Linked DNA regions of Anaerosoma tenue. The protein of the gene in region 1 interacts with the protein of each later gene in a pairwise test. Links are inferred from orthologs where the notes say so. Each region holds a gene or a part of one and is shown in the gene's direction. Other genes may lie near its edges.

Region 1 (15,022 bases):
GCGCCAGCCTCCACTTGTCGAGCCTCGCAGCGTCCAGGGCGATCCTGGAGCGCGGCATCGAGCCGATCTTCCAGCAGACATGCCGTGACCGGAACCGCCTCGCGCTGCAGTCGGATCTGCTCGCCGCGTGGTCGCTCGGCCTGGAGAACGTGCTCGTGGTGACCGGCGACGACCCGCGCGCCGGCGACCATCCGCACGCGAAGGGTGTGTTCGACCTCGACTCGACGCAGTTGGCCTCGATAGCCCTGGGCATGAACGAAGGCCGCGACATGATGGGTCGCGACCTCAAGGGCGGCACGGACTTCTATATCGGAGCCGCGATGTTCCCCGAGGCCGAGCCCTGGGACGTCCAGCTCGCGCGGATCGAGCAGAAGGTCGCGGCCGGGGTGCGCTTCTTCCAGACCCAGGCGATCTTCGATATGGACAAGCTGCAGCGGGCCGTGGACGCTGTGCGTCCGTTGGGAGTGAAGGTCATCGCGGGGGTGCTCGTCATCCGAAGCCCACGCGTCGTGGATTTCGTGAACCGGAACCTCGCGGGCCTCATGGTGCCCGACCACGTGGCGGACCGGATCCGCTCGGCGCCGGATCCGGCGGAAGAGGCCGTCCGTCTGGCGGCCGAGCAGGTGCGTGACATCCGTGAGATAGCCGACGGCGTACATGTCATGCCGCTCGGCCTGGACACGGAGGTCGGTCGCATCCTTGACGGATCGGGGTAGCGGGAGCGTGCGGCGGATCGCCCTGTATAGCGATGTCCACGGCAACCTCGCCGCGCTCGAGTCTGTGCTCGAGGACATCGAGGGGCGAGGGGTCTCGGAGCGCTACTGCCTCGGGGATCTCGTCGGCTATGGCCCGCACCCCGTGGAGGTGGTGGAGCGGATCCGGGATCTCGGCGACCCGGTCGCGCAGGGGAACTACGACAGGGCGATCAGCGAGCACGACGCGAGTCCCGGAAGCCGTTACGAGAGCGCCCGGGAGACCCTCGACGGTGCCGAGTCGTACGCGTACACGGTGTCTTCCCTGTCTTCCGAACATGTCGACTTTCTGGGGCGGCTCGCTGCGGAGGTCGTACTGGACGTCGATGGCGTGGGTATCCTGTTGTGTCACGGGTCCCCCCGCCGGATGGTCGAGGTCGTCGATGCCGACACTCCGCCGGCCTCACTGGCCGCTCACATCCAGGAAGCCGGAGTTGACGTCGTGTGCTGCGGCCACGTCCACGTCCCGTTCCATCGTTCCATGCCCACCGAGAGCAGTGTGCTGCACTGGGTGAACGCGGGTTCGGTGGGCCGTCCGCGCGACGGCGATCCTCGCGCGGCGTGGGTGGAGCTGGTCCTTGGCACGCATGAGGAGGTCCTTGCCGCGGCGCCGATGGATATCGCGTGCCGTCGTGCCGGGTGCACCGACGTCTGGATAAGCACCATCACCCATCGTGTGGCGTACGACGTTGAGCCGGTGATCCACGACATGATCGCCGCCGGCCTTCCACCCACACTCGCTGCCGGTCTGCGTAGCGGCCTCGAAGAGCATGCGTGGGAAGCGCTCATGGTTGAGCGCGCCGCGCACGACGCCGAGGAGACGGCTTCGCAGGATCCGGTCCGGGCCGAGTATCTTCTGCAGACGTGCGGTCATGACGGGGGATCGTGCACCTGCGCGATCGACGACCGCACCGCGTCGTACGAGTCACTGGCGCGGCTGTTCCGTGATGATGTGTCGGGAGTGGTGGTCGCGATCCGTCACCTCAGGACCGCCATGAGATCCTGCCGGGTGAGCCGCAACGTGGACGAGCAGGCGATACGTGAGGCGTTCGGCGATGCCGATCGCGCCGTCAGGACCGGGGAAGGGCGCCGGGCGTTCCTCGAGGAGCGACGGCGCCTGTTCGGGGGTGAGTCCCGCTTCGATCCCTTCTCGAACGTCCTATCCCCGGATGAGTCGACCTACGTCAGCGCCGATCCGGACACGTGCCTGGTCGTGCTCGGACTCACCTATCGCGAGGGCAGGTTCACGTCCCCGGCGATCGGCGGTATAGAGCGCGGCCTGGGTGATATCGCAACGGAGCTCTCGTACATGGGGCACTGCCTTCGCATGGCCGCAGCCGGCGATCCGGCCGCGGCGGTCAGAGCGCGCCGGTTCTTCATCGAGCACCTGTCCACCTGGGCGGTCCTGTTCGCCGTGGTCGTAGGGAGAGAGGCGCGCGAGCCGGTCATGAGGTACGCGGGGCTGGCGCTGGACAAGTTCCTCACGTGTGAGGCGGCGACTTTCCGCCACTCGATCCCGAGCCACTGTGGCGCGAGGTCACGCGGCCTTCGGGACTGACGCTGCGTGCTATCATGCCGGATACGTTCCCGCGACGAGAGAGGCGACCCACGATGAACGGATCTGCAGGTCCGAGCCTTGATGTCTGGCTGGCCGAGGCCAAGCGCGAGGCCAGCGCGGCCGACGTGGGGATGTATCTGTGTCACAACGGCGTCGTCCGCTCCTACTCGCGCGACGGTCGGCCGGTGATCTCCATGGACCTCTCGGTCGATCGCGAGCGGCTCGAGGAGCTCGTGTCGACAGCCCGGATGATGGAAGGCGTGTCGATCGTGCGCGTCTGGATCAACGAGGGCCATCTCGAGGTAGGTGACGACATCATGTACGTGATGGTGGGCGGTGACATCCGGCCCAACGTCATCGAGGCGCTCACCGCGCTGGTAGGGATGATCAAGTCCGAGGTGGTCACGGAGAAGGAGCAGCGGCCGGAGGCGTAGTCTCCAGCGACCGCAGTTCCAGACACGGGAGGCGTCATGCATATCGTCGTGCTCGGTGGAGGTCCCGGGGGCTATGGGGCGGCGTTCGAGGCGGCACGGCTGGGGGCCGATGTCACGCTGATCGAACGCGAGCGTCTCGGCGGCACCTGTCTCAACTGGGGCTGTATCCCCACCAAGACGATCCTGCGCTCGGCCCATATCGTCGCGGACACGCGCGATGCCGCCGAGTTCGGCCTTGATTCCGCGGTAGCCAGCGTCGATGTCCCTGCGCTGCGCTCGCGTAAGGAGCGCGTGGTCGACGAGCTGGTGGGACAGGTCGAATCGAGCGCGAAGCGGCTGAAGGTCAAGGTCGTCACCGGTGAGGGCCGGCTTGCCGGCCCCAAGGCGGTGGAGGTGACCGCCCCTGACGGGGCGACCGAGACGATCGCCGGCGACGCGCTGATCCTCGCCACCGGCTCGACCGTCTTCAGGCTTCCCGACATCGATCACGACCTCGAGGGCGTGTGGACCAGCGACGACGCGGTCTCGCTCTCGGAGATACCCAAGGACATCGTCATCATCGGTGGCGGCGTCATCGGACTCGAGTTCGCGTGCGCGTACGCGGCGTTCGGCAGCGTGGTCACGGTGGTCGAGTTGATGGAGCAGGTCCTGCCGGGTAACGACAAGCGCGTGGTGCGCCAGACCCAGGCCGCGCTCGAGGCGCTGGGGGTGGAGTTCCATCTTGGAGATGCCGTCTCCTTGGTGGAGCGGCACGACGGCCGGATGCGGAGCACGCTGCGCAGCGGGGCGGCGATCGAGAGCGACGTGGTGATGAGCGCGGTGGGCCGCATGCCCAACGCCGCCGGATTCGGTTACGAAGAGGCGGGCATCGAGTTCGACCGCCGCGCTGTGGCCGTGGACGAGCATCTCCGCACGAACATCCCCGGCGTGTACGCCGTCGGCGACGTCATCGGCGGCATGATGCTCGCGCACGTGGCCGAGGAGGAGGGCGTCATCGCGGCGCGGAACGCCGTGGCCGAGTCCGAGCACGGAGCCGGAGCCGGGCTTGAGAGCGTCCGTTACGACTGCATACCGGCATGCGTGTACACGTTCCCCGAGGTCGCCACCGTGGGATCGTCACGTGACTCGGCGAAGGAGCGCGGCATCGACGCGGTCCAGGCCATCGCCAAGTTCGCGGCGAACGGAAAGGCGCTCGGCGAAGGGGAGAGCGACGGGTTCGTGCAACTGGTCGCGGAGAAGGGCAGCGGCCGCATAGCGGGCTGCCAGATCGTGGGTCCCCACGCGGTCGAGACGATCCATGAGGTCGCCGTGGCGATGCGCCATGACCTCACCGTCCGCCAACTCGCCGAGACGGTTCACGCTCACCCCACCGTCTCCGAGGTCATCCGTATGGCGTGCGCTGACGCCGCCGGGAAGTGCGGCTGCTAGTGGCCTACGAGCACGGCTCTTCGGCCCGGCGTCTGCCGGCATGGCTCCGCCGTCCCATCGCGCACGGTGGCGAATACGTCGCCGTGGAGGGCCTGCTCGAGGAGCTGCATCTCTCAACGGTATGCCGCGAGGCGAAGTGCCCCAACCGCGGGGAGTGCTACGCGAGCGGCACCGCCACCTTCCTGATCGCCGGTGACGTGTGCACGCGCGGCTGCACGTTCTGCGCGGTGGAGTCGCGTTCCCCGCTGCCCCTTGATAAGGGCGAGCCCGCCCGCGTTGCCGAGGCCGTGGCGCGCATGGGCCTGCGTCACGCGGTGATCACCATGGTCACCAGGGACGATCTGGACGATGGGGCGGCTGCCCATGTGGTGGCCACGATCGAGGCGGTACGCGCGGCATCTCCCGCGACGGCGGTCGAGGTGCTCGTGAGCGACTTCGCGGGTGAGGAGCGTGCGATTGACGCCGTCGTCGATGCGCGTCCCGACGTCTTCAACCACAACGTGGAGACCGTGCCGCGGCTGTACCCGTCGGTGCGTCCTGGCGCGGACTACGGGAGGAGCCTGGGCGTTCTGGCCCGGGCGCATTCGCGCGCCTCGGACATGCCGGTCAAATCGGGGATGATGCTCGGCCTCGGGGAGACCCACGACGAGGTCGTGGACGTGATGCGCGACCTGCGGGAGGCCGGATGCGATCTCCTGACGCTCGGCCAGTATCTGCGTCCGAGCGCCCGGCACCTGCCAGTGGCCGCGTTCGTGGAGCCTGACGAATTCACCGCCCTGGCGCGTGAGGCCCGCCGCCTGGGATTCGCGGGTGTGGCGAGCGCGCCGTTCGTGCGCTCGAGTTATCACGCGGCCGAGCTCGCGGAGATGTGACGGCTGTCGTTCAGACCCGTTCGACGGTGAGCGGATCGGCCGCCCGGTCGCGGCCGGCGCTCTTGGCGCTGTAGAGTGCCTGGTCGGCCGCCGCGAGCAGGCTCTCTACACGGTACGGCGGGCTGCCGGCGACGTCGTGCGCCACCGCGCTGCCGATGCTCACCGTGAGCGGGATGGCAGAGCCATCATCGGCGCTGACGCTCACCTGCCGGATCGCCTCGACGATACGGTTCGCAAGATCCACGCATTCGCTGACGCCGGTCTCCGGGGCGATCACGGCGAACTCGTCGCCGCCGTATCGGACGACGAGGTCGGACGCCCGTGTGACATGGCGCATGGCCTGGGCGATCGACGCGAGCGCGCGGTCGCCGACGGCGTGGCCGTGCGTGTCGTTGATGTCCTTGAAGCGGTCGATGTCGATGAGGAGCACCGCGAGAGGGTGCCCGTACCGGGCCGACCATGCGGTCCACTGTGGCAGGTGCGTGTAGAGCGCTCTGCGGTTGTAGAGTCCCGTCAGCGCGTCGTGGGTGGCGTAGACGGACAGCCGCCGGTTGTCCCTCCAGGAGCGCGACAACGAGGATGCCAGGAGCGCGGCAAGGGAGTCGTCGGGGTAGCGCGCGGCGATCTCGTTCACGAGCCGCTGGATGTGCGCCTGGTAGGCCGCGTGGCGATGCTCCGACTGTGCGGGTTCGGTCAACTCGATGAGTTCGCTGAAGACCGGGTCGATCATGAAGAACTCCACACGCGCGGCGAGTGCGAGCATCCTCTCCACGTCGAGCTCGCCGATCGAGCCGAGGTCGATACGTGAGAGTTCGTCGTGCACGTCGGTCAGGCGCTCCGCGAGTCCGGTGGTGTCGTTCACGAGGTCGGGGAGGAGCCCGTGCTCCCATGCCTCGAGCAGCCCTTCCCACCATCCGGTGTGCTGGGCTTCGTCCGCGGCAAGGCGTGAGAAGGTAGTGGCGAGCCCGGGCTCCGGGCACTGCTCGGCAAGTGCCGCGTAGAGCCGCTCGGCGAACCGGTCCATCTTCACGCACACGTCCAGGATCTCTCGCATGTCAGGAGCCCTTCGTCGACACCTCTTCTGTCCAGTGTATCCCCGCAGGACTGATACCATGAACCCATGCGATGGGAGCCAAGGACATACCGCCTGGACATGGACGCCGCCGGCCTCGTCTCGTTCACCTGCGCGCAGGGCGAGACGGACCTTCATGTGAGCGCCCGCACCGACCTGCGCGGTGAGACGGAGACGCTCGTAGCGGGGCTCCGGGCCGACCTCGAGGGCCATATCTCGGCTCACCCCCGTTGGGCCGAGAGTTACGTGCCGGTCGACGCCGGGGAGGGGGCGCCTGAGATAGTCCGAGCGATGTCAGCCGCCGCGCGGGAAGCCGGGACCGGTCCGATGGCAGCGGTCGCGGGCGCGATCGCTGAGCGGGTCGCCCGGGGTCTGCAGACGCGTTCGCGTGAGGTGATCGTGGAGAACGGTGGCGATCTGTACCTCTGCGGGGAGATGCCGAGGCGTGTCCTCGTGGTGGCGGGCGGCTCCCCGCTCTCGGGCAGGGTCGCCGTCCATCTCGATGCCGCCGACCTCCCGGTGGCCGTATGCACATCATCGGGGAAAGTAGGGCATAGTGTGAGCCTCGGCACTGCGCACGCGGTGACGGTGCTTGCCGATGACGGCGCGCTGGCGGACGCGGTGGCCACGGCCGCCGGGAACGTGGTGCACGGCGCCGACGATGTGGAGCGCGCGCTCGACCGGGCGATGAGCGTGAGAGGCGTGCGGGGAGCAGTGGTGATCGCGGGCGACCGCGTGGGCTTCCGCGGCCGTGTGAACGTGGGGCCCGCTGACCGCTGAGCAGGACCGGCCGTGGTCTTACACGACTAAGGGGTGGACAGATGGACAGCATCGACGAGCTGGATATGTTCGAGGCCGACCGGCGGCTTGCCCTGTACAACGAGTACCGAGATGCCGCTCGTGTCTTCACCTACTACATCGAGACGGAGCTCCGCGCATACCTCGCCAACGGTGTGGATGTGGAGCCCGTGAACGGTCCGGGCGGGCTGTACTTCAAGGTCACGCTCACGGACGTGTGGATCTACGAAGCGGAGCGGATGAACCGTTTCGTTCCCGAGGCCGTCATCTACTCGGTGAACGACGTGCACGTGCAGACGCTCAAGGGCGAGGAGTAGTCGCAGATGACGGCCAGCGACCTGCCGGTCCCGGACTCTCCTGAACAGGCGGCTCAGCGCGCGGAGAGGCTTCGCGAGGAGATCCGGCGTCACGCGTGGCGCTACTATGCGCTCGACGCTCCCGAGATATCCGATGCCGCATACGACGGCCTGGTACGTGAGCTCGAGGCGATCGAAGACGCGTATCCGCAGCTCGTCACCCCCGACTCACCCACGCAGCGCGTAGGGGCGCCGCCGCTGGAGGCGTTCGCGCCCGTGGAGCATGCCGAGCGGATGTACTCGCTGGACAACGCCATGGACCTGGACGAGCTCGACGCGTGGCTCGAGCGTGTGGGCCGCGAGACAGGGGGCACGGACGTCGCCTTCATGTGCGAGCTGAAGATCGACGGCAGCTCGCTCGCACTCACGTACGAGGACGGGGCCCTCCTCCGCGCGGCGACACGAGGCGACGGCACCACCGGCGAGGACGTCACGGCGAACGTCCGCACGATCAAGGATGTGCCCCTGCGCCTTGTTCCTCGGCAGGCAGCCGAAGCCGAGGCGGCGACGGGTGGCGTGACCTCGGCCATCGACCGCCTTGAGGTGCGGGGCGAGGTCTATATGCCGAAGCGCAGCTTCGAGCGTCTCAACGCCGAGCAGGAGGACGCCGGACTGCAGCCCTATGCCAATCCCCGCAATGCCGCCGCCGGCGCTGTTCGTCAGAAGGACCCGGCCGTCACCGCCTCACGTGATCTCGCCACGTTCATGTACCAGGTGGTCGATCCGCGCCGACTGGGTCTCTCGGGGCAGAGCGAGGCTCTTGAGTGGCTCCGCGACGCAGGCTTCCGGGTCAACCCGGACATCGAGCTGTGCGGATCGGCGGAAGAGGTGCGCGCGTTCTGCCGGGCCGCTGTCGAGCGCAGGGGCGACCTCCCCTACGAGATCGACGGCGTCGTCGTGAAGGTGGACTCCTTCGCCCTGCAGTCTGAGTTGGGGTTCACGAGCAAGGCGCCGCGCTGGGCCATCGCCTTCAAGTTCCCTCCCGAGGAGAAGACTACCGTTCTGCGCGACATCCGTGTACAGGTGGGCCGCACGGGAGCCCTCACACCGGTAGCCGAGTTCGATCCCGTGCTCGTGGCGGGTTCCACCATCGCTCGTGCCACGCTCCACAACGAGGACGAGGTGCGCCGCAAGGGTGTGCGCATCGGGGACACCATCATCGTTCGAAAGGCCGGAGACGTGATTCCCGAGGTCGTGGGCCCCGTGGAGCGCCTTCGCGACGGGACCGAGCGTGTGTGGCGCATGCCTGCCACGTGCCCGAGCTGCGGTCATGAAGTGTGGCGCGAAGAGGGCGAGGTGGTGCCCCGGTGCACCAACGCCGGCTGTCCCGCACAGCGGCTCGAGCGCCTCGGCCATTGGGCGTCGCGGGGTGCGCTCGACATCGACGGCATGGGCACCGAGATCATCTCGCGGCTCGTGGAGCACGGACTGCTGCACGACGTCGCCGACTACTACTCGCTCAGCTTCGAGGACCTTGCGTCTCTCGATCTCGGGAGGGTCAAGAAGGACGGCTCGCCGGTGCTGTTGGGTGAGACGGTCGCGCGGAAGCTGATCGCGAGCATCGAAGCGAGCAAGGACCGGCCTCTGAAGCGGCTCGTCTTCGGCCTCGGGATACGGCACGTGGGCACGACGGTGGCCGAGGCGCTTGCCGGTGCGTTCGGGACGCTCGATGCACTGCTCGGCGCGTCGGAGGATGACCTCGCGGCGGTGGATCAGGTGGGTCCGGCGATCGCCGGGTCGGTGCGCGCGTTCGCGGACAACCCCGCCAACATGGATATCGTGGAGCGGTTGAAGGCGGCCGGCGTGAGGACGGCGGATGAGGGCACGGGTCCGCGGCGCGAGCAGACGCTTGCGGGAACCACCTGGGTGCTGACCGGCGCACTGGATCGCCTCACGCGGGCTGACGCGACCGCGGCGCTCAAGGAGCTCGGAGCCAAGGTGAGCGGCAGCGTCAGCAAGAAGACGTCCTACGTCGTCGTGGGTGCCGACCCGGGCAGCAAGTACGACGATGCGCTTCGCCTCGGTGTGCGGGTGCTATCAGAAGACGAGTTGATGGAGACGCTGGAAGACGGCGCGATACCGGGGGACGCCACGTGATGTCGCCTCTCGCCCGACGATGTGACCGGGTGCGGGCGTCGTGAAGCAGAGGCCACCGCTCTCGCTCAACCCACGCGCGTGCGACCGTTGCGGCGCGTGTCTCGCCGTCTGCCCGCATGACGCTCTCCGGGTGGGCAGGACGTACCTGCAGGTCGACTGGAAGCGGTGCGACGGGTGCGGCGCCTGCGCGAAGGCATGCCCTCGTCGCGCGATCGTGTCGAGGCCGGAACAGCGGACCGCCGGTGCGGGCGGGGAGCGGTCGCGCCCGGAGCCCGCGCCGCGCAAGAGAAGCGGCGCGACAGCAACGGCATCAGGCACGCCGCGCGCGAGGAGCGCCCAGGCCCGGAAGGAGACGGCCGCGCGGAAAGAGGCGGCCGCCGTGAAGCGAACTTCCAGGGGCGGGTCGCGCGGCGGTTTCCAGTGGACGCTTCTCGAGGCGGCGGCGATGCTATCGGTCACCTTCTCGATGTTCATGGTGAAGGAGGCGCTGTCGAGCATCGGGTGGGTCGAGACGCTCGGGCCGGGCGCCCGATTGCCGTTGCGGGTGTCGGTCCTTGCGCTCTACTACGCCGCGCAGATCGGGGTGATCGTCTGGCTTGTGCGACGAAGGGGAGGGGACGTTCTGGCCGCGCTCGGCCTCCGGCATGAGTCGCGGACGTTCCGCGGTGTGGCCGTCTCGGTCGGCCTGGTGATCGGCGGTCTCGCCCTCACGCGTTCGGTGGCCTCGGCGTACGCCTACGTCACACGTGAGATCGGGCTGCTCCCGCGCTCGGGCACCGACATGCTGACGCTCTTCGGCAACGACGAGGTGGGCCTCGTCCTGGCGATCCTCATGGTGGTGCTCGTGGGTCCCGTGGTGGAAGAGGCGGTGTTCCGGGGCGCGCTGCAGGAGGGCATCGCGGCGCGAGCGGGCATGTGGCCCGGGATCGTCCTTCAGGCGGCGCTGTTCGCGGCTTTCCACCGCAGTTGGTGGCTGCTGTTCCCGATGTTCGTGCTCGGTGTGGTCTTGGGGTGGCTGGCCGAGCGGACCGACAGCCTGTGGCCGCCGATCGCGCTCCATGCGCTCTACAACGCTATCACCGTGGCTGCCGTGTTCCTGGTGTCGGGCGCCGCCTGACGGGGATATAGCTTATGGAGTGTCCTTGCTCTCCAGGGGGGTGGCCGTCATGACGGAGTGCGAGCATCTCGTCACGTGCGCGTTCTTCCACGACCGACTGGCGAAGATGCCCTCGATGTCGCTCATGCTCAGACAGCGGTACTGCGAGGGCGAGTGGGCCGACAACACGCGGTGTGCCCGGCGGATCGTGGCCGTGAAGGTGGGTCTCGGCGATGTGCCGGACGACCTGTACCCGGCGGAGGTCTACCGGGTGAAAGGCATCACCGGCGTGCCGGCGAGCACGATCGTGCGTGGAGGGCCGGGTGCTGGAAGAGGTGAAGACGACCTCTGATTTTGCTTGGGGTAATCGGGGTATTCCCGTATACTAAGGGTCAGCCGGAATGTCTGAGCCGAGACCGACAGGGGGGACCCCGATGGCCGACTGCGAATGCCTGCCCAAGTGCCCGTTCTTTCATGACCAGATGAGCAACATGCCCTCGACAGCCGAGCTGGTGAAGAAGCAGTACTGCTCGGGACCGAACGCCGACAACATGAAGTGCGCGCGGCACATGGTCTTCGTGGTGCTGGGCCGCGACGGCGTACCGTCGGACCTGTACCCGTCGGAAGCGGGGCGTGCCGACAGGATCCTCGCGGGGCGGTAACACATCGATCTCACTGCGTCGTGGTGCGCTTGCAGTGCCGAACGCCCGGGTGGTCCCGATACGGACCGCCGGGCGTTCTTCCATGTGGCTGGCTCGGGTATGATGGGACGCGTTCATCACCGCAGCCCGTGCGGTTGCGTACCACCTACAGGAGGCTCCCCGTATGGCGATCACCGAGTCGGATGTCTGTCACGTAGCGATGCTTGCCCGTCTGGCGCTGACGAACGAGCAGGTGGATACGCTGACGGCCGAGCTCGATTCGCTGCTGGGCCATATCGACGAGTTGCGGAGACTGGACCTCGAGGGGGTCGAGCCGACCGCGCATCCGCTTGCGATGACCAACAGGACGCGCGCTGACGTGGTGCGGCCGGGCCTTTCGCGCGAGGACGCGCTCAGGAACGCGCCGGAGACTGACGGTACCGCCTTCGTGGTGCCCGCGATCACGGGCGGGGAGGATGCTTCATGAGCACCCTCGACCTCTCGGCTCTCAGTGCGCGGCAGGTCCGTGATGGGATCGTCGCTGGCGATCACTCCGCACGCGAGGTGGTGGACGCCGCGTACGCACGCGTCGAGGCGCTGGATGACCGCGTGCACGCGTTCCTGCAGCTCACGCCGGAGCTGGCGTACGAGGCGGCCGAGCGTGTCGACGCCGCCCGCGCCGCCGGGAATCCGCTCCCGCCGCTCGCTGGTGTGCCCGCGGGCCTCAAAGACAACATGAACCTGCTCGGTACGCGTACGACCTGCGGGAGCCGCATGCTCGAGACCTACGAGAGCGTGTACGATTGCACGGCCGTCAGGCGCCTGCTCGACGCGGGCGCGCTTCCCATTGGGAAGTGCAACATGGACGAGTTCGCGTTCGGCTCGTCGACCGAGAACTCGGCGTTCGGGCCCACACGCAACCCATGGGACCTGGATCGCGTGCCCGGGGGCTCCTCGGGCGGGAGCGCCGCGTGCGTGGCGGCAGGGATGACCAGCATCTCTCTCGGCAGCGACACGGGCGGCTCGATCAGGCAGCCCGGCGCGCTCACCGGGACCGTTGCCCTGAAGCCCACGTACGGACGCGTCAGCCGCTACGGCATCGTGGCGTTCGGCTCTTCGCTCGACCAGATCGGACCGTTCGGCACGTCGGTGGAGGACGTGGCACTGGCGCTCGAGGCGATCGCCGGCGAAGACCCCATGGACGCCACGTCGTCACCGGAGCCGGTCGTTCCGTACGGGTCTCTCCTCGAGGGGGGCGTTGCCGGACTCCGCGTGGGTCTCGTCACCGACATGCTCGAGATGGACGGCTGCGGCCGGGAGATACGTGCGAGCGTCGCGGCCGCCGCGGAGACCTTCGCTTCGCTCGGCGCCGAGGTGGGAGAGGTGGATCTGCCGAGTGCGAAGCACGGGCTGTCCGCATACTACGTGATCGGGCCGGCAGAGGCCTCATCCAACCTCGCTCGCTTCGACGGCATCCGGTACGGTCTGCGCGTTCCCGATGCGGAGGACGTGACGGACCTCTACGCGCGTTCACGCGCCGAAGGGTTCGGTCCGGAGACCATCCGCAGGATCATGCTCGGCACGTATGCGTTGTCGGCGGGCTACTACGATGCCTACTACGGGCAGGCGCAGAAGGCCCGGACACGGATCATCGAGGACTTCCGCTCGGCGTTCGAGCGCTTCGACGTGCTTCTCACCCCCACCACGCCTGAGGTGGCGTTCACCTTCGGCGAGAAGTCTGATCCGTTCACGATGTACCTCAACGATGTGTACACGATACCGGTGAACCTTGCCGGGAACTGCGCGATCAGTGTGCCAAGCGGAGTCTGTCCGGGGACAGGACTGCCGATCGGGCTGCAGATCATCGGCGACCACTTCGCCGAGACGACGATCCTGCGTGCGGCTGCGGCGTTCGAGGCGGCCACGGGCTTCGATCCGGTTCCGCCAACGGTGCGCGCGCTGGCCTGATGCGACGCCGGGAAACCGGACGTTCGACGTAGCGCTCCAGTGCCTGGAGCATGTGCGATGCGGGTACATCACCCATAGGGGTTGGGTGCACCCGCGTGCGCGGGCGCCTGGGCATGGGGGTGCGTCATGAAGCGATCGCTTCGCCTTCTGGCACTGTCGTTCCTTTCCACCACGGTCATGTTCGCGGTGATGCCTGCCCCCGGGGCCGTCGCGGTGCCGGTTACGGGTGTGACCTGGGAACGGAACTGGGGTAGCGAGGGCGCGCTCGACGGGCAGTTCAGCGGTCCGCTGGACGTCGAGGTGGACAAGTGGGGCCACGTCTACGTGACCGGTGTGTCGGATCCCGCGGACCGGCGAGTGCAGGTCTTCGATCCCGACGGCGCGTTCCTTGGCAAGACGTCGGTGGGATGGGCGGGGCAGCCGCTCTCATCGCCGAGGTCGCTCGCGTGCGACCGCTGGGGGAACGTGTACGTGGGGCAGATGGGCAACGGGGGGCTGGTCAACCGTTATCAGGCGCTGCTTGCGAATCCGAGTCCGCCGTTCGACGAGGCGGCGAGTTGAACGACCATCGACGCCCCCGTGGGTCTCGGGGCTTCGCTTGACGGTCATGTGTATCTTACGGACACGCTGCTCGGCAACCTCCAGATCTGGAACACGTACGGAGACGGGTGCGGGACATGGCTTCCCGAGGGCACCCCCACCACCGGTATCGACGTCTCGGAGGACGGGCTGATCCACACCACCACCGGGACGATGGGCGGCCTGACCGAGTCGGTGGTCGTCTACGATGGGGATCCGCTCGTGCCGGTGCTCAGCTGGGGTGGCCACGGCATCGCGTACGGTGACTTCCTGACGCCTGCGAGCGTGGCGGTCGACCCCGTCGGCCGGTCGTTCGTGGTGGAGACCGACGGGCACCGCGTCCAGGTGTTCGATGCCGCAGGAGGGACGGAGCGGGTCTTCGCCTCCTTCGGCTCCGGTGACGTGCAGGTCTCGCATCCGCGTGGCATCGCCCTCGGTCCCGACCGGACGGTCTACATCGCCGACACGGCGAACCACCGCATCTCCAAGTGGAGCGTTGCGGTGGCTACCGAGGAGACCGAGGTGGCGGGAGCGGATCGCTTCCTGACGGCGGTGGAGGCCTCACGGATGGCGTATCCGGTGGATGGAAGTGTCGACATCGTGGTCTTGGCCACCGCGTTCAACTGGCCCGACGCCCTCGGGGGCACCGCATTGGCCGGCACGGTCCAGGGCCCGCTGCTGCTCACGCCTCCGGACGCGTTGCCTTCGGCGGTTGCAGCCGAGATCACGCGGCTCGCCCCGAAGCGGGTCTACGTCCTCGGCGGTACCGCGGCGGTGAGCGATGACGTGCTGAAGGCCGCCAAGGCGCTCACCTCCATGGACATCGCCACGCGGCTCGACGGCGCCGACCGCTACGAGACCGCCATCGAGATCGCGGCCGAGGTGAAGGCGATGCGCGGCTCTCTCTACGACGGGACCGCGTTCGTGTGCACGGGCGCCGACTTCCCCGACGCCTTGTCGGCCGCACCGATAGCGGCGGCGAACGGCTGGCCGATCTACCTCACGCCCACGGACGCCCTTCCGGGTGATGTGGCTGACGCCATGATCCGTAACGACTGGGGCGGCAATCCGTCGAACCACGGCTACATCATCGGAGGCACGGCGGTCGTGAGCACGGGGGTGGCCGACACGCTCGACGCATCGCCGTTCATGGGCTTCATGCGCATCTGGGGTCCCAACCGCTATGCGACGTCCGCGGAGGTCGCAACGGTGGGCTTCGATGGTCTCGGCATGCTGATGTCGCGCCCGGCGCTCACGACAGGCGAGGACTTCCCCGACGCGCTCGCCGGCGGGGTGCTGCAGGGCAACGACTGCTGCCCGGTGCTTCTCACGCGCGGCACCAGCCTCAGTCCGGATGCGGGCGCGGTGCTC
Region 2 (15,224 bases), on another replicon or contig:
ATCCCGCGCGGCGGGGCCGGGTTGATCAAGAGCGTGGTCGAGAACGCCAAGGTCCCGGTGATCGAGACCGGCGTGGGCAACTGCCACGTGTACATCCACGAGGCCGCCGACCCGCACATGGCGCAGCGCATCGTCGTCAACGCCAAGTGCCAGCGTCCGGGGGTATGCAATGCGGCCGAGAGCCTGCTCGTGGATGAGGCGGTCTACGAGCGTGTGCTCCCGCCGATCCTGCGTGCGCTTGAAGACGCCGGCGTGACCGTGCATGGTGACGAGAAGACGCGTGCGCTCGGCTCGATCATGCGTATCCAGGCCGCCACGGAGGACGACTGGGCCACCGAGTACCTTGACCTGCGCATCGCGTGCAAGGTGGTGACGGGCCTGAACGAGGCGATCGCCCACATCAACCGGTATGGCACCAAGCACAGCGAGGCGATCGTGACCGAGGACTACACTGCGGCGACGCGGTTCTTGAACGAGGTGGATGCCGCGGCGGTGTACGTGAACGCGTCGACGCGGTTCACCGACGGCGGCGAGTTCGGGCTTGGCGCCGAGATCGGCATCTCGACACAGAAGCTCCACGCGCGCGGCCCGATGGGGCTGGCGGCGCTCACCACCACGAAATACCTGGCGATGGGAAGTGGACAGATACGCGAGTGAGGAAGCGACTCCGCCTTGGCATCATGGGCGGCACGTTCGACCCGATCCACTACGGTCACCTCGTTGCCGCTGAAGAGGCCCTTGTCCAGTTCAATCTGGACAAGGTGCTTTTCATGCCCACGGGTACCCCTGCGCGCAAGACGGACCAGCGCGTGACCCCGGCCGAGCACCGCTACCTGATGACCGTCATCGCCACTGCGAGCAACCCCGACTTCGAAGTGAGCAGGCTGGAGATCGACCGCCCCGGAGTGACGTACACGGTCGACACGATGACCGAGTTGCGTACCCGGTACGGGGACAGCGCCGACCTCTTCTTCATCACCGGTGCGGACGCCGTGCTGGAGATCCTCACCTGGAAGGACTCGGCGCGTCTGGCGGACCTGTGTACGCTCATCGCGGCTACACGTCCCGGCTACGACCTGTCGCCGTTCATGGAGCGGCCGGTGCCGTCGGGTCTGCGGGTTGAGACGATGGAGGTGCCGGCGCTGGCCATATCGTCCACGGACATCCGTGCGAGGATGGCGTCGCGCAGGCCTGTCCGCTATCTCCTCCCGGAGGCTGTGGCGGCGTACGTGAGCAAGAACCGTCTCTACCGGGGGGACGGCTGAGGTGGCGACGTCGTACGAGGCCGCACAGGCCGCCATCATCGAGCGCCTGTCCCCTGAAGCGGCGCGGCACTGCGAGCGTGTGGCGTCGGTCGCCGCCCGCCTGGCGCAGCGCCACGGCCTCGACGCCGAGGAGGCGCGGGTGGCCGGACTCCTGCACGACTGGGACCGGGAGACCCCGGGAGCGGAACTGCTCCGGCGGGCGGAGCGGCTCGGGCTGCCCGTGACGGATACGGACCGCGCGGTCCCGTATCTGTTGCACGGCCCTGTGGCCGCGGCCGAGATCCGCGAGGTGTTCCCGGAGTTGAGCGACACGGCGGTGGAGGCGATCGGAGCGCACACGTTCGGGGCTCCGCACATGGGGGCGCTTGCGATGGTCGTCTACATTGCCGACGTGATCGAACCCGGCCGCACCCATGACGGCGTTGGGCTGCTGCGCGAGCGCGCGGAGAGCGCGGGGCTGGCGGAGGCGTTCGCCGATGCGTATGCGGCCTCGGTCAGGCACATCGTGAAGCGTCGCAAGCCCATCCATCCCACCACGGTGGACGTATGGAACACCTATGTGGCCGGTGACGGCCGATGAGCAGGCGGTCGCGCACCAACAGCGACGCCGTCACGCAACGACCGGCCAACGGGTCGGACTACCCGCGACGCCGCAGCCAGAGCGCGGCGGAGCCGCAACCCCAGGGATGGCGCGCTACCAAGCGGTCGTCGAAGCTCGGACACAAGGTCCGTCGTCAGCAGAAGGCCGAGCGGCTGAAGTCGAGCGTCCGTGACGGCGCACGCGCCACGCGGAACACGGTGATCGCGACCCTGCAGGTGATCGGCATGGCTGTCGGCGGGGTGCTGGCCGTGCTGGTGGTGCTCTTCGTCCTTGCCCTTGGCGTCAACGCCGGTGCGCGCTGGCTCGCCGAGCGCGAGGCCCGTGAGGAGGCCTCGCCCGAGGCGCAGGCAGAGAAGGCCGAGGAGAACCTCGTCGTCATCGGCAAGAACGGTGACGGGAGCGCGGAGTTCCTCGCGGTCCGGCTCGATGAGGAAGGCGAGCAGATCCTCGGCATCGGCATCCCGAGCGGCGCGTTCATGGAGGTGCCCGGTCAGGGTTTCGAGCGGGTCGGCGACAGCCTGTCCGGAGGGCCGGGCGTCTCGCTGGCCGCGATATCCAACTACCTGAGCATCCCGTTCGAGCATTACGTGGTCGTGGATGTTGCGATCTACCAGGACGCGATGACGAACCAGAGCCTTCGCACGGTGATGGAGAACCTCCAGGAGACAGACCTCTCGGAGGAGGATCGGGCGCGGATCGCCGGGTTCATCGAGGGCGTGAAGGGTGAGCGCACGGCTTTGGTGCCCCTGCCGGTGCGGCCGATCGACCTGGGCGGGGAGACGTTCTTCGAGCCACAGCGCGATCAGATCTCGGACCTGCTGCTGCAGTGGTGGGGTGTCCGCCTGGGCGCCGAGGACACCAGCGTACGGGTGATCCTCTATAACGGCTCCGGTACGCCGGGTATCGCGGGCGAGGCCGCTCAGCAGGTGATCGCCGCGGGTCTGCGCGTGGTGGACACCAAGAATGCCGACCGCTTCGACTACGATACGACGCTGATAGTCGTGCAAAGCGGCGAGACCGCGCATGGAGAGCTGGTGCAGGTCGCGCTCGGCGTGGGCGAGATCGTCGAGAAGCGGTCGGAGCAAGAGGTGGCCGACGTGATCGTGATAATCGGCAGGGACTATCAGCCCGCTGCCGCGTCCGAACAGTGAGCCCGGGAAGGAGCGAACCACTGGAACCCCGTGAGATAGCGTTGCTGGCGGCCTCGGCGGCCATGTCCAAGAAGGCGATCGACCCGGTCGTGCTCGACGTGGCCGAGACGCTCGTCATCACGTCGTACTTCGTGATCGCGAGCGGCGGCAGCGACCGACAGGTGGCGGCGATCGCCGACGAGGTGGAGAAGGTCCTGCGAGAGCAGGCCGGCGTGAAGCCGATCGGACGCGAGGGGGAGCGGGAACGGGAATGGGTCCTGCTCGACTTCGCCGACGTGGTCGTACATGTGTTCCAGCCGGAGGAGCGTGAGTTCTACCGGCTCGAGAAGTTGTGGTCCGACGCGCCGCGGCTGGAGCTGCCCGCCGAGGAGGGCCCGCTGGACCCGGTGGACGACAGGTGAGACCCGCGTTCAGGGTGTACGGCATCCAGCTCGCCCTCGTAGGGGTGGCGGCGATCTGGGGCGGCACGTTCGTCATGGTCAAGGACGCCGTGGAACGCTACCCCATGTACGCGTTCCTGGCGCTGCGGTTCGCGATCGCTGTCGTGGCCTTCGCGGTGGTGTTTCCCGCTTCGGTGCGCAGGCTCCGTGCCGGTACGATCGGCGTCGGTCTTCTGGCGGGGCTCCTGCTGACGGCCGGCTACGTCTTCCAGACCTGGGGCCTTCAGGACACCTCGGCGTCGAAAGCGGCGTTCATCACGGGCATGTTCGTGGTGATCACGCCCGCGCTCCAGGCGCTCGTGCTCAGACGGATGCCGCGCACCACCACGATCGTCGGCGTGGCGCTTGCCGTTGGCGGGCTGTGGCTGCTTTCAGGCGGCGGGGGCGGGGAGTGGAACATCGGCGACACACGGGTGCTGTTGTGCGCCTTCGCTTATGCGGCGCACATGATCGTGCTCGGCGGCGTGGGCAGGAAGCACGAGGTGCAGCCGCTCACGCTTGTGCAGCTTGCCACCGTAGGCATCGTGACCGGTGCGATCTCGCTGCTCACCGAGCCGCGTGGCATGCCGGGAGACGGTGGCGTCTGGGCCGCGCTCGTGCTCACCGGTGTGTTCGCCTCGGCGGTGGCCTACGCGATCCAGACGTACGCTCAGCGGTTCTTGTCCCCCGCCAAGACCGCGCTCATCCTCATCATGGAGCCCGCGTTCGGCGGGGTCTTCGGGTGGCTCGCGGGCGAGCGGCTCGGAATAGGCGGCCTGGCCGGCAGCGCGCTCATCCTGGCAGGGATGGTCGTGGCCGAGGTAGTGGGCGCCCGGACCGCCGGTGACGCCGAGGTGGCGCTGGAACCGTCGATCGAGGGTCCGCCGCTGATCGTGGAGGACGACGGCCCCTGAGAATGGGCGGGGGAGCAACGTGCGCGTACCCGTTGACGCGTGATACCAGGGGGGGTATCGTTGGGATACCCCATGAGGTATCGGCACGCGTGGTACCCGTGGGCTGAGAACCACTGATGCCGGCACGGGAAGGACCACGTATGGCTGCGGTAAGCGAACGGGTCGAGAGACAACTCGGGGAGATCTTCGGTGATCGGATGCGTACCGATCGCGTTGAGCGCAAGCTCTACTCCTCGGACATCGGGGCGATGCCCCGGCTGATCAAGCCGCTCGTACCCACCGGGATCGCTGGCGCGATCGTGCGCCCGGTGAGCGAGGACGAGGTCGTGGCGCTCATGCGGGTGGCGCGCGCCGAGCGCGTGCCGGTGGTGCCGCGCGGGATGTCGACATCCGGTTACGGTGGCGTGCTTCCGGTGGAAGGCGCGATCGTGGCGGATATGTCGGCCATGGGCGGTCTTATCTCGGTGGACGCGGAGCGGATGACCGTGCGCGTCTTCGGCGGGACGCTTTGGGAGCCGCTGCAGAAGCAGCTCAACCGCAAGGGGCTCGACCTGCTGCTGTACCCGTCGTCGTTGCCGTCCTCCACGGTGGCCGGCTGGTTCGCCCAGGGCGGCGCCGGATTCGGAAGCTACGAGCACGGCTTCTTCAAGGAGAGCGTTCACTCGGCGCGTGTCGTGCATCTCGACGGCGCCGTGAAGGAGTACACCGGCGAAGAGCTCGAGCAGATCGTCGCCGATGCCGAGGGCATCACCGGCATCATCACCGAGATGGAGATCGGCATCCGCGCCCTCGAGGACGAAGTGCACCGCGTCCTCGCGCTCCCCACGAACGAAGCGCTGCAGAAGGCGCTCTCCGCGATCTCGGCCGAGAAGCTGCCGATCTGGTCGCTCACGTTCCTCAATCCCGAGTCGATCAAGCTCAAGAAGACCCTCCCGCATCGCCATGGTCACCCGTACGAGATGGCGCACGAGCACTATGAGCCCGTGCTGCCCGAGGAGTTCCTCGTGGTGATCGCGTACCCGGCGTCGCGTCACGAGGCGATCGATGCGCCGCTGCGCGCGATCCTCGAGGCCGCAGGCGGTACCGAGCTCGACGCCGAGGCGGCCGAGCACGAATGGGAGCTCCGCTTCGCGCCGATGCGCCTCAAGCGCGTGGGACCGTCGATCGTGCCCACCGAGGTCGTCGTGCCGCTCGACCAGCTCGGCGAGGTGCTCGGCAAGATCGATTCACGCGTGAAGCAGCCGTTCGTGCTGGAGGGCATGCTCGGCAAGGGTGACAAGGTGGTCCTGCTCGGCTTCATCCCGCACGACGAGCGCTCGCTCGCGTTCAACATCGCATTCGCCCTGTCGCTCGTGGTGATCAAGATCGCCAACGAGCACCGCGGCGGCGCGTACTCCACGGGTCTGTACTTCCGGCAGGAGGGTAAGAAGGTCCTCGGCCAGGCCAAGATCGCGGCCCTGGAGGCGTTCAAGCGCGCCAAGGACCCGGGCGACCTGCTCAACCCGAAGAAGGTCCTCGGTACGAGCCTGCTCAACGGCTTCATGAAACTCGCGCTGGCCTTCGAGCCAGTCGTGCGCCCCATCGCCAATCTCGCCACTCCGCCCGACAAGGTCGAGTCGCTCGAGACCAAGAACGGCGTACCCGGCGACGTGGCCTTCTACAGCTACGCGTGCGCCCAGTGCGGCTACTGCGTGCCCACCTGCGAGGAGTACAGCGTGCGCGGCTGGATGAGCCACTCGCCGCGCGGGAAGTACGCATACCTCAAGGAGGTTATCGAGGGCCGGGAGAAGATCGACCAGAAGATGGTGGACACCTTCCTCGTGTGCACCACCTGCGAGGTCTGCAACACCCGCTGCCAGCTGCAGCTGCCGGTGGAGCACTCCTGGATGTCGATGCGCGGCCAGCTCATCCACGAGGAAGGTCGCATGACCTTCCCGCCGTTCGAGATGATGGGCGCGGCGCTGCAGGGGCAGCTCAACATCTGGGCGGGCAAGCGCGAGAAGCGTGCCGACTGGATGCCCGAGCACATCGCCGAGAAGATCGACCCCACATCGGATGTGCTGTACTTCGCGGGCTGCACCGCAAGCTACGTGAACACCGACGTGGCCAAGTCGTCGGTGGAGCTGCTCGACGCCGCGGGCGTGAAGTTCAACTACATGGGTACCGATGAGGCGTGCTGCGGCATCCCGATGAAGGTCTCCGGCAAGTGGGACGTCTTCGAGGAGATCTACGAGCACAACACCGCCGAGGCGCGGAAGCGCGGCGCCAAGACGATCGTGACGTCATGTCCCGCGTGCGGGCTCGTGTGGAAGGAGCTCTACGCCGACATCGCCGCCGAGCGCGGGGAGGCGTACGAGTTCGAGGTGAAGCACTACTCGGAGATGGTGGCCGACGCGATCGCTGAGGGAGCGCTGGAGTTCACGCACGAGGTGGACAAGAAGCTCACGTTCCACGACTCGTGCCACATGGGTCGTGCGCAGGGCAACTACGAGCCGCCGCGCGATATGCTCAAGGCGATCCCGGGCGTGGAGCTCGTCGAGATGGAGCACAACCGGGAAGAGGGTCTGTGCTGCGGCTCGGTGCTCACGCTCATCGGCGAGACGCCGGTGGCCCCCGAACTCGGCAAGATGCGTCTGGACGAGGCGGTCGACGTGCAAGCCGACGCGATGGTGGCGCTCTGCCCGTGCTGCCAGGTGCAGCTGCGCGACTCGGCCGACAAGCGCGACATCCCGATGGAGGTCATCGACCTCGCGCACGTGGCGATGGACGGCCTCGGCATCGCGCATGAGGATCCGAGCCCGTACGCCAAGGAGATGTGGGGCTACTTCGAGAAGTTCATCTGGCTCATGAAGCCCGAGTCGATCACGAGCATCATGGTCGCCATGCTGCCGGACATGATGAAGGCGATGCCGCCCGCGATGCTGCCGATGATGCGCGCGGCGCGTGCGGTGCCGGACGGCCTGGCGATGATGGGCAAGATGATGCCCGCCATGATGCCGAAGATGATGCCGTCGATGATGCCCAAGGTCATGCCGGCGATGCTTGAGGAAGTCTCGCGCCGCGTGGGGCCGCTGCCGGAGGACATGGAAGAGCTCATGCCCGACCTGCTGCCCAAGACGATGGATGCGCTGCTGCCCAACATGCTGCCGCTGATCATGGACGACTTCGTACCCAAGATGCTGTGCTACATCAAGCATGAGTGGGAGCGTGACGTGCCCGCAGGCGAGTCGCCGTGCGCACAGGCGTCACGCGCCACGGTGCAGGAGTCGTAGCGCACACGGCCTGCGAAGATTGACCGGTGCGGCGAGGATGATATACTGTCGCTCGCGCCGGAAGGCGACCCAGATGTGGGGCCATAGCTCAGCTGGGAGAGCGCATGGCTGGCAGCCATGAGGTCAGGGGTTCGATCCCCCTTGGCTCCACCAGATAACTGATACGAAGCCCGTCGGAACCCCGGCGGGCTTCGTTGCGTCATATGGGAATGAACGTCCAGGGAGGTGGTTCAGATGATGCGGTTCATGCGGATCCTGACCGCCGCAGCCGTTGCAGGTGCGCTGCTTTCAGCCGCGGGTTGTTCTGCCGCGGCGGATGTGACGGTCACCGGCGAAGACGACGGCGGAACCGTGACGGTGCGTGATGGTGGCACGTTGACGGTGGAGCTCGACAGCAACCCCACGACCGGCTACACATGGCTCGAGGCGTCGGTCCCGGGAGTGCTGGAGGCGCGAGGAGAGCCCGTGTTCGAGCCGGAGTCGGACGCGCTTGGCGCCCGCGGTGTGCAGACGCTCACCTACGATGTGGTCGGCACGGGTGAGGGTACGCTCGAGCTGGAGTATGCCCGGGCGTTCGAGAGCGTGCAGCCGGAGGACACGTTCTCAGTGACGGTCGTTGTGGAGGAGTGACAGCGCCCTCGGCATGCGCGGGCGGTGGCGTTTCGCTCGGCGGGCACACTCGGCTATCATGCGTGGGTACCCACGCATGGAGGCGAGGACGCTCGTGAGCAACAGACCGTACGATCCGCACGCGATCGAGGAGAAGTGGCAGGCCGCCTGGGATGCCGAGGGGCTCTACTCGGTCACCGAGGACCCGGACAAGCCGAAGAAGTACATCCTCGAGATGTTCCCGTACCCTTCGGGCGACATCCACATGGGGCATGTCCGCAACTACTCCATCGGCGACGTGGTGGCGCGGTACTGGACGATGCGCGGCAGGAACGTGCTGCACCCCATCGGGTGGGATGCGTTCGGCCTGCCGGCCGAGAACGCCGCGATCAAGAGCAGCACGCATCCGGCCGAGTGGACGTACGCCAACATCGACAAGCAGGCGGCGTCGTTCAAGCGGATGGGCTTCAGCTACGACTGGGACCGCACGGTGAAGTCGTGCGACGTGGACTACTACCGCTGGGGCCAGTGGATCTTCCTGAAGTTCTGGGAGCGCGGGCTCGTGGAGCGCAAGAAGTCTCCCGTGAACTGGTGTCCCTCATGCAAGACCGTGCTCGCCAACGAGCAGGTGATCGGCGACGGCGTGTGCTGGCGCTGCAAGAGCGTGGTCGAGAAGCGCGATCTCGAACAGTGGTACTTCAAGATCACCGATTACGCGCAGGAGCTTCTCGACGATCTGGATACGCTCACCGGCTGGCCCGAGCGCGTGAAGACGATGCAGGCCAACTGGATCGGCCGCTCCGAGGGCGCAGAGGTGGAGTTCGAGCTCTGTGACGCCTCTGGTGAGCCGAGTGGCGAGATGATCACCGTCTTCACCACGCGTCCGGACACGCTCTTCGGGTGCACGTTCTTCCTGCTTGCGCCCGAGCACCCGTTGGTAGGCGTGTTGACCGAGGGGACCGAGTACGTCGACGCGGTGCAGGAAGTCGTCCGGGCTACAGCCCGCGAGACGGCAGTGGAGCGCGCAAGCGGCGAGGCGGAGAAGGTCGGCGCGTTCACGGGACGCTACGTCATCAATCCCGTGAACGGCGAGAAGGTGCCCGTATGGGTGAGCAACTACGTGTTGATGGAGTATGGCACCGGCGCCGTGATGGCCGTGCCCTGCGGCGACGAGCGCGACTTCGAGTTCGCGCGAAAGTACGGCCTGCCGATCCCGCCTGTGGTGCTCGCGACCGATGATCCGCTGCTCGATGAGCTCGGCACGGTGGCAGACCGCGTGATGGACGACGTGCCGTGGGACGAAGCGTTCGCCGGGGACGGCGTGATGGTGCAGTCGGGCGCGTTCACCGGCATGGCCGGCGGCAAGGATTCCGAGGGCATGCGTGCCGTGACCGAGTGGCTCGCCTCGGAAGGTAGAGGCCGGTTCTCGGTGAACTTCCGTCTGCGTGACTGGCTCATCAGTCGACAGCGGTACTGGGGGAACCCCATCCCCGCGGTCCACTGCCCTGCGTGCGGTCTCGTGCCGGTGCCCGAGGACCAGTTGCCCGTGGTGCTGCCGATGGACGTGGACATCACCAAAGGCGAGACGCTGGCGGATCACCCCGAGTTCTACGAGACCACCTGTCCCGCGTGCGGTGGCGCCGCCAGGCGTGAGACCGACACGATGGACACGTTCACCTGCTCCAGCTGGTACTACTTCCGCTACAGTGACGCACGGAACGACGAGGCGCTGTTCAGCCGCGAGAACGCCGACTACTGGATGCCGGTGGATCAGTACATCGGCGGCATCGAACACGCGATCCTGCATCTGCTTTACTCGCGATTCTTCACCAAGGTCTTCGCCGACATGGGGCTCACCGCGGCGCGCGAGCCGTTCACCAACCTGCTCACGCAGGGCATGGTGAAGAAGGACGGCGAGACGATGAGCAAGTCCAAAGGCAACGTGGTGGCGCCCGAGGACATGATCGCCCGCTACGGCGCTGACGCGCTGCGCGCATTCATCCTGTTCATGGCGCCGCCCGACAAGGACCTCGACTGGAACCAGGACGGTCTCGAGGGCATGTACCGGTTCCTAAGCCGGCTCTGGCGGTACGTTGACGATGTCGCTGCCGGTGGCGGCAGTGCGGCGGATGCCGCCGATGACGCCGCCAAGGCGTTGCTGCGAGAGCGGCATCGCGTGGCCGGCAAGGTCACCGGTGACATCGAGCGGTTCGGCTTCAATACCGCGCTCTCGGCGATGATGGAGTTGCTGAACGCGGCGACCGACTATCACCGCACGGCGGCAGACGCGGCTCGCGATGCGGCGCTCGAGCGCGAGGTGGCCGAGGTGCTCACGTTGCTGATCGCCCCGTACGCGCCCCACATGGCCGAGGAACTGTGGCGTGAGGTGCTGGGTCACGCGGGCTCGGTGCACCGTGAGGCGTGGGTCACGTTCGACGAGGCGCTCGCTGCCGCCGACGAGGTGGAGATCGTCGTGCAGGTGAACGGCAAGGTGCGTGGCAAGGTCGTCGTGGCCGCGGACGCCGACGAGGCCACGGTGCGGGAGGCCGCTCTCAACGTTCCGCGGGTGGCCGAGCAGATCGAAGGCCTGACCGTGCGCAAGGTCGTGGTCGTTCCCGGCAAGCTCGTGAGCGTGGTCGCCGGTTAGATATGGTTGACCTGACGGTCAGGTGACGTTCAGGCCGTTCGGATAGCATCACAGCATCACCCGGACGCCCCTCAGTCCACTGCGGAAGGGGGGCGTCCGTTGTCGTTCATGGAGTCCGACCGGGTACGGGAGATCCTTGCCCGGGCGGGTCTGGAGCGCCTGCCGCCTCGTGCCGTCGGCGCTGGTGTGGTGGTGCTGGCGCTCATGGCGGCGCTTGCGTTGTGGCGCTTCTGGCCGACAGCCCCTGCGCCGGAGGTGTCCTTCGCGACAGAAGCCGAGGACGTGGCGGAGCCGAGCCTGCCCGGGACGGCTTCGCCGGAGCCCGAGCTCGTGGTGCACGTGACGGGAGCCGTCCTCAGGCCGGGGGTCTACACGATGTCGCCCGGAGACCGGGTGGCGGATGCGGTGGCGGCAGCCGGAGGTGCGCTGGGTTCCGCCGCCTCCGATGCGGTGAACCTCGCGCGCATCATCGCGGACGGCGAACGCATCTACATACCCACCCTCGAGGAGGTCGAGGCCGGGCTCTCCGGGGACGCCGAAGGCGGACCGGAGTGGGGTGCCGGGGCGTCGGCGGGCGCGGTATCGGCGGCCGGTGTGGTCGACATCAACCGCGCGACCGTGGCCGAGCTGGAGACGTTGCCCGGAGTGGGTCCCGCGACCGCGCAGAAGATCGTGGACGATCGTGAGGCCAACGGCCCGTTCGCCGCTCCCGAGGACCTGATGCGCGTGCCGGGCATCGGCGCCAAGAAGCTCGAGGCGATGCGGGACCAGGTGAGCACGGGGTGACGCCGCATGGGGCGCGTCCGTCCGCACGGCCCTCGATCCCTCCGATCGCCTGGTTCGCTACGGCGGTCTGGGTCGGATGCTGCCTGGGCGAGCAGGGTGTCTGGCGGATCCTCTCGGGAGGGTCGTTGGCGAGCATCGCGCTGTGCGCGGCCGCGGCTTGCGCAGCGGGTGGAGTCGCAGCCGTGGTGCGCCCCTCGGTCCGGCAGATCGTCGCGCTCCTGGCCACCGGTCTGTTGGCGGGGTCGATCGTGTCGGGTGCGCAGGGCTATGGATGGCATCGGCAGAGCATGCTCGTGCGTGACTGCGGCGCGCGTGAGTGGGTGGGTCACGTCGAGGCGGATCCCATGCCCGGGGCGTACGGCGCCAGCCTGCGGGTGCGCCTGACCGGCGGACCGCTCGATGGCGCACGCGTGCGCGTGTACTGGCCGCAGGAAGCCGAGGTGCCGGACCTGGGTCGCACCGTGCGCTTCTCGGCAGTGCTCGAGCCGCTGCCGCTGGCCGAGGGGTGGTCACGACGTGTCGCGCGGACCGGGGCCTGCGCCACCGGCAGTGCGTGGCGGGCTGAAGTCGGGGATTGGCGACCGGGCGTGACCGGCCCGCTTTTCGCGTGGCGAGCGCGTGTGCTCGAGGAGATGCACGCGATACCGGGTGTGGGCGGCGACCTGCTCGAAGGGATCGTGTTGGGAGACCGCCGGCGGCTGTACGGGACCGAGGCCGACGAGGAGTTCCGCGTTCTCGGTCTCACGCATCTGGTGGCCGTGTCCGGCTCGCACCTCGCGCTCGCATGCGGGGCGGTAGCGCTCGTCGGTGGTGCGCTGCGCGTCCGTCGCAAGCCGCTCGTGCTGTTGACCGTCGCAGCGGGTGGGGCGTATGCGGCGGTCACCGGGATGGCGTACTCGGCGTTGCGCTCGCTGATGATGCTTGGCGTGGGCGGCATCGCTCAGTTGTCCGGACGTCGCACCGACGGCATGGCGTCGCTTGCTGTGGCGGTGGTGAGCGTCCTGGCGCTGGAGCCGTGGTCGGTCTACGACGTCGGGTTCCAGCTCTCCGTGCTTGCCGTGGGGAGCCTGTTCCTGTTCGGTTCGCTCGCCACGGAGTGGGCCACAGCGGGGACGCCGGCGCCCTTTCGCCCGGTGATGGCCGCACTCGCACTCACGCTGGTGGCGCAGGTGGTGACGGTGCCGGTCATCGCCTCGTGCTTCGGGATGGTCTCGCTGATGGCGCCGATCGCGAATGGCTACGCGGGCCCGCTCATCTCGGTGGCGCTTTGGGCGGGTCTCGCCGCTTCAGTGGCGCTCGAGGCGCTACCCGGACCGGCCATGCTGCTGATGCGGGTCTCCTCGGCGCTGCTGTCGTTCACCGCGTGGATCTCGAGCCACCTTGCCGGTGTGCCGGGCGCGGCCATCGCGCTCGGAGGAGGCCCATTGGTGGTCGCGGGGCCCGTGCTCGGCGCGATGCTGGTGTGGCTGCGGTGGCCGCGCCCGCGGAGCGCGGTCCAGGGGCGTTTGTTCGTCGCGGGTGCGGTCGCGTGTTCGCTTGCTGCGGCCCTTGGCCCGCCGGCGTCGCGGGATATGTCGATCACCGTGCTCGACATCGGACAGGGCGACGCCATCCTCGTACGTGATGGCGGGCGGACCATGCTCGTTGACACCGGCCCTGATGACACCGTGCTCAGGAGCGCGTTGGCGCGCGAAGGCGTGCGTACTGTGGATGTGCTGGTGCTCACGCATGCGCACGACGATCACACCGGAGGGGTCGGCGGCCTGCGTGGCGTGACGGACATCGGCTGGACTGCGGTCCCCGGTATCGTCGCCGAGGGGTTCACCGCGCCGGACAGCGTCGTGTCGCGGGTGGTGGGGCCGGAGACGGTGCGGGGCGTCTCGGCGGGGGATTCGTGGCGGCTCGGCGCAGCCACTGTGGATGTGGTGTGGCCTCCCCGGGAAGCACGGGAGGAGCTCAGCACCAACGACACGAGCGTCGTGCTCCGGGTGCGCCGGGGCGGGTTCGACGCGCTGCTCACAGGCGATGCGGAGCACACCGCGCTGGCCGGTATCGCCGCTGCCGGGGACCTGGGCTGTGTGGAGGTGCTCAAGGTGCCCCACCACGGCAGCGACAACGGGCTCACGCAGGAGGCGCTCGACCTGATTCGTCCGCACGACGCTTTGATCAGCGTGGGAGAGGGCAACGACTTCGGGCACCCATGTGCCTCCGTCATCGAGATGCTCGATGACGCCGGGTGCGTGGTGTGGCGCACGGACCGCCAGGGTGACGTTGTCGTGGAAGTCGGGACGAACGGCTACCGGGTGAGGTCGCAGCGTCGTGGAAGCCGCACCGCCCTTCGTGCGAGAATGGGCATCTCGCGAGGGGAGCATGCCGTACCCGTCGCGTATACGTCGGCACCACACCCGGAGGCGCTCAATGGTCGTGAAGGGTCTCGAGGACCTCAAGCCGGTCTATCTCATATACGGAGAAGAGGACCTGCTGCTCGAGCGCGCCCTCCACCGTCTCCGTGGGCGCATAGCCGAGGTCGCCGACCTCGAGTTCAACTTCGAGGCGTTCCAGGGCGAGAACGCGGATGCGGGTGACGTGGTTGCAGCGGCGAACACGCTGCCCTTCGCATCCGAGCGCCGGCTTGTGGTGGTGCACGGCGTCGACCGGATGAAGGCGGCAGACCAGGCGGTCCTTGCCGGGTATGCTGCAGACCCCTCTCCAACGACGTGCCTTGTGCTCGTGGCGGGGAAGATGCGCAAGGACAGCAAGCTGCTGAAGGCCGTCGCCGCTCAAGGCGGGGCGGCCGAGTACAAGGCGCCCCGACGCAGCGAGTATCCAGCGTGGGTGATAGGGCTGTTCGAGGACAAGGGCCGGCGACTCGACCGCGACGGGGCCGAGGCGTTGGTGCGGTCGGTCGGCCGCGACCTGCGCCGCCTGGAGATCGAGGCGGACAAGATCATCGCCTATGCGGGCGAGCGGTCGGAGATCACGCGCGACGACGTTACGAGCGTGGTGGTGGAGACCGCCCCGGTTTCGATATTCGAGTTCCTTGACGCAGTGGGTGCACGCGAGTGCGGTCCCGCTCTTGACCTGCTGGGCGACCTGCTGGGTAGCGGCGACGACATCATGGGCGTCCACGCTATGACGGTGCGGCATATCCGCACGCTTCTCAGCGTACGGGCCCTGGCCGATCGGAACGCTGACACGCCGACGATACAGCGTGAGGTGGGGATGGCCGAGTGGCAGGTGCAGCGTGCGCTCCGGCAGGCACGTCGCTACGAGCCGGAGGATTTGTCTCGCGCGCTGCGCGCCGCGGCAGAGATGGAAGCCCGGATGAAGTCGGGACGGGGAGAGCCCCGCCTGCTGTTCGAGCGGTGGCTGGTGGATCTGTGTCGCGATGGTGATGGTTAGCGAGCGCTCGGCGCGAAGCCGGGGCGGACATGACGAAGGGCCGGGAATCTCCCGGCCCTTCGTGACACGCGGTGCGGTGAGGCGTCAGGCGTCCATGCCGTTCACCTTGGTCATCACGCCCGACTTGCGGTTGGCCGCCTGGTTGGGGTGGATGACAC

The links.
Region 2: the proteins of ligA (region 1) and leuS interact in binary tests that used the Escherichia coli proteins (3 or more experiments, as listed by UniProt). The link is inferred for Anaerosoma tenue from one-to-one orthologs.

What each region holds. Positions count from the first base shown.
Region 1 is NZ_JALNTY010000003.1:159,002-174,023, reverse strand. What follows is about bases 6,884-9,802. They hold ligA (NAD-dependent DNA ligase LigA), read left to right. Parts: upstream 6,884-7,237; coding sequence 7,238-9,367; downstream 9,368-9,802. Other genes in these bases: MSB02_RS08430 (CPBP family intramembrane glutamic endopeptidase), read left to right, coding at 9,747-9,802; MSB02_RS08440 (DUF2469 family protein), read left to right, coding at 6,938-7,231; MSB02_RS08445 (UPF0280 family protein), read left to right, coding at 6,884-6,896. Outside these bases: MSB02_RS08475 (methylenetetrahydrofolate reductase), read left to right, coding at 1-716; MSB02_RS08470 (metallophosphoesterase family protein), read left to right, coding at 700-2,310; MSB02_RS08465 (molybdenum cofactor biosynthesis protein MoaE), read left to right, coding at 2,364-2,744; lpdA (dihydrolipoyl dehydrogenase), read left to right, coding at 2,781-4,172; lipA (lipoyl synthase), read left to right, coding at 4,172-5,044; MSB02_RS08450 (GGDEF domain-containing protein), read right to left, coding at 5,055-6,098; more of MSB02_RS08445, read left to right, coding at 6,198-6,883; more of MSB02_RS08430, read left to right, coding at 9,803-10,484; MSB02_RS08425 (hypothetical protein), read left to right, coding at 10,510-10,815; MSB02_RS08420 (hypothetical protein), read left to right, coding at 10,898-11,125; Asp-tRNA(Asn)/Glu-tRNA(Gln) amidotransferase subunit GatC, read left to right, coding at 11,289-11,591; Asp-tRNA(Asn)/Glu-tRNA(Gln) amidotransferase subunit GatA, read left to right, coding at 11,588-13,072; MSB02_RS08405 (NHL repeat-containing protein), read left to right, coding at 13,199-13,633; MSB02_RS08400 (cell wall-binding repeat-containing protein), read left to right, coding at 13,652-15,022. UniProt on the Escherichia coli protein: DNA ligase that catalyzes the formation of phosphodiester linkages between 5'-phosphoryl and 3'-hydroxyl groups in double-stranded DNA using NAD as a coenzyme and as the energy source for the reaction.
Region 2 is NZ_JALNTY010000001.1:128,399-143,622, forward strand. What follows is about bases 7,992-11,112. They hold leuS (leucine--tRNA ligase), read left to right. Parts: upstream 7,992-8,346; coding sequence 8,347-10,878; downstream 10,879-11,112. Other genes in these bases: MSB02_RS00745 (protease inhibitor I42 family protein), read left to right, coding at 7,992-8,252; MSB02_RS00755 (helix-hairpin-helix domain-containing protein), read left to right, coding at 10,987-11,112. Also shown: MSB02_RS00705 (glutamate-5-semialdehyde dehydrogenase), read left to right, coding at 1-657; nadD (nicotinate-nucleotide adenylyltransferase), read left to right, coding at 621-1,265; bis(5'-nucleosyl)-tetraphosphatase (symmetrical) YqeK, read left to right, coding at 1,267-1,845; MSB02_RS00720 (LCP family protein), read left to right, coding at 1,842-3,017; rsfS (ribosome silencing factor), read left to right, coding at 3,038-3,418; MSB02_RS00730 (DMT family transporter), read left to right, coding at 3,415-4,350; MSB02_RS00735 (FAD-binding and (Fe-S)-binding domain-containing protein), read left to right, coding at 4,491-7,622; more of MSB02_RS00745, read left to right, coding at 7,857-7,991; more of MSB02_RS00755, read left to right, coding at 11,113-11,664; MSB02_RS00760 (DNA internalization-related competence protein ComEC/Rec2), read left to right, coding at 11,790-14,249; holA (DNA polymerase III subunit delta), read left to right, coding at 14,146-15,066; rpsT (30S ribosomal protein S20), read right to left, coding at 15,151-15,224.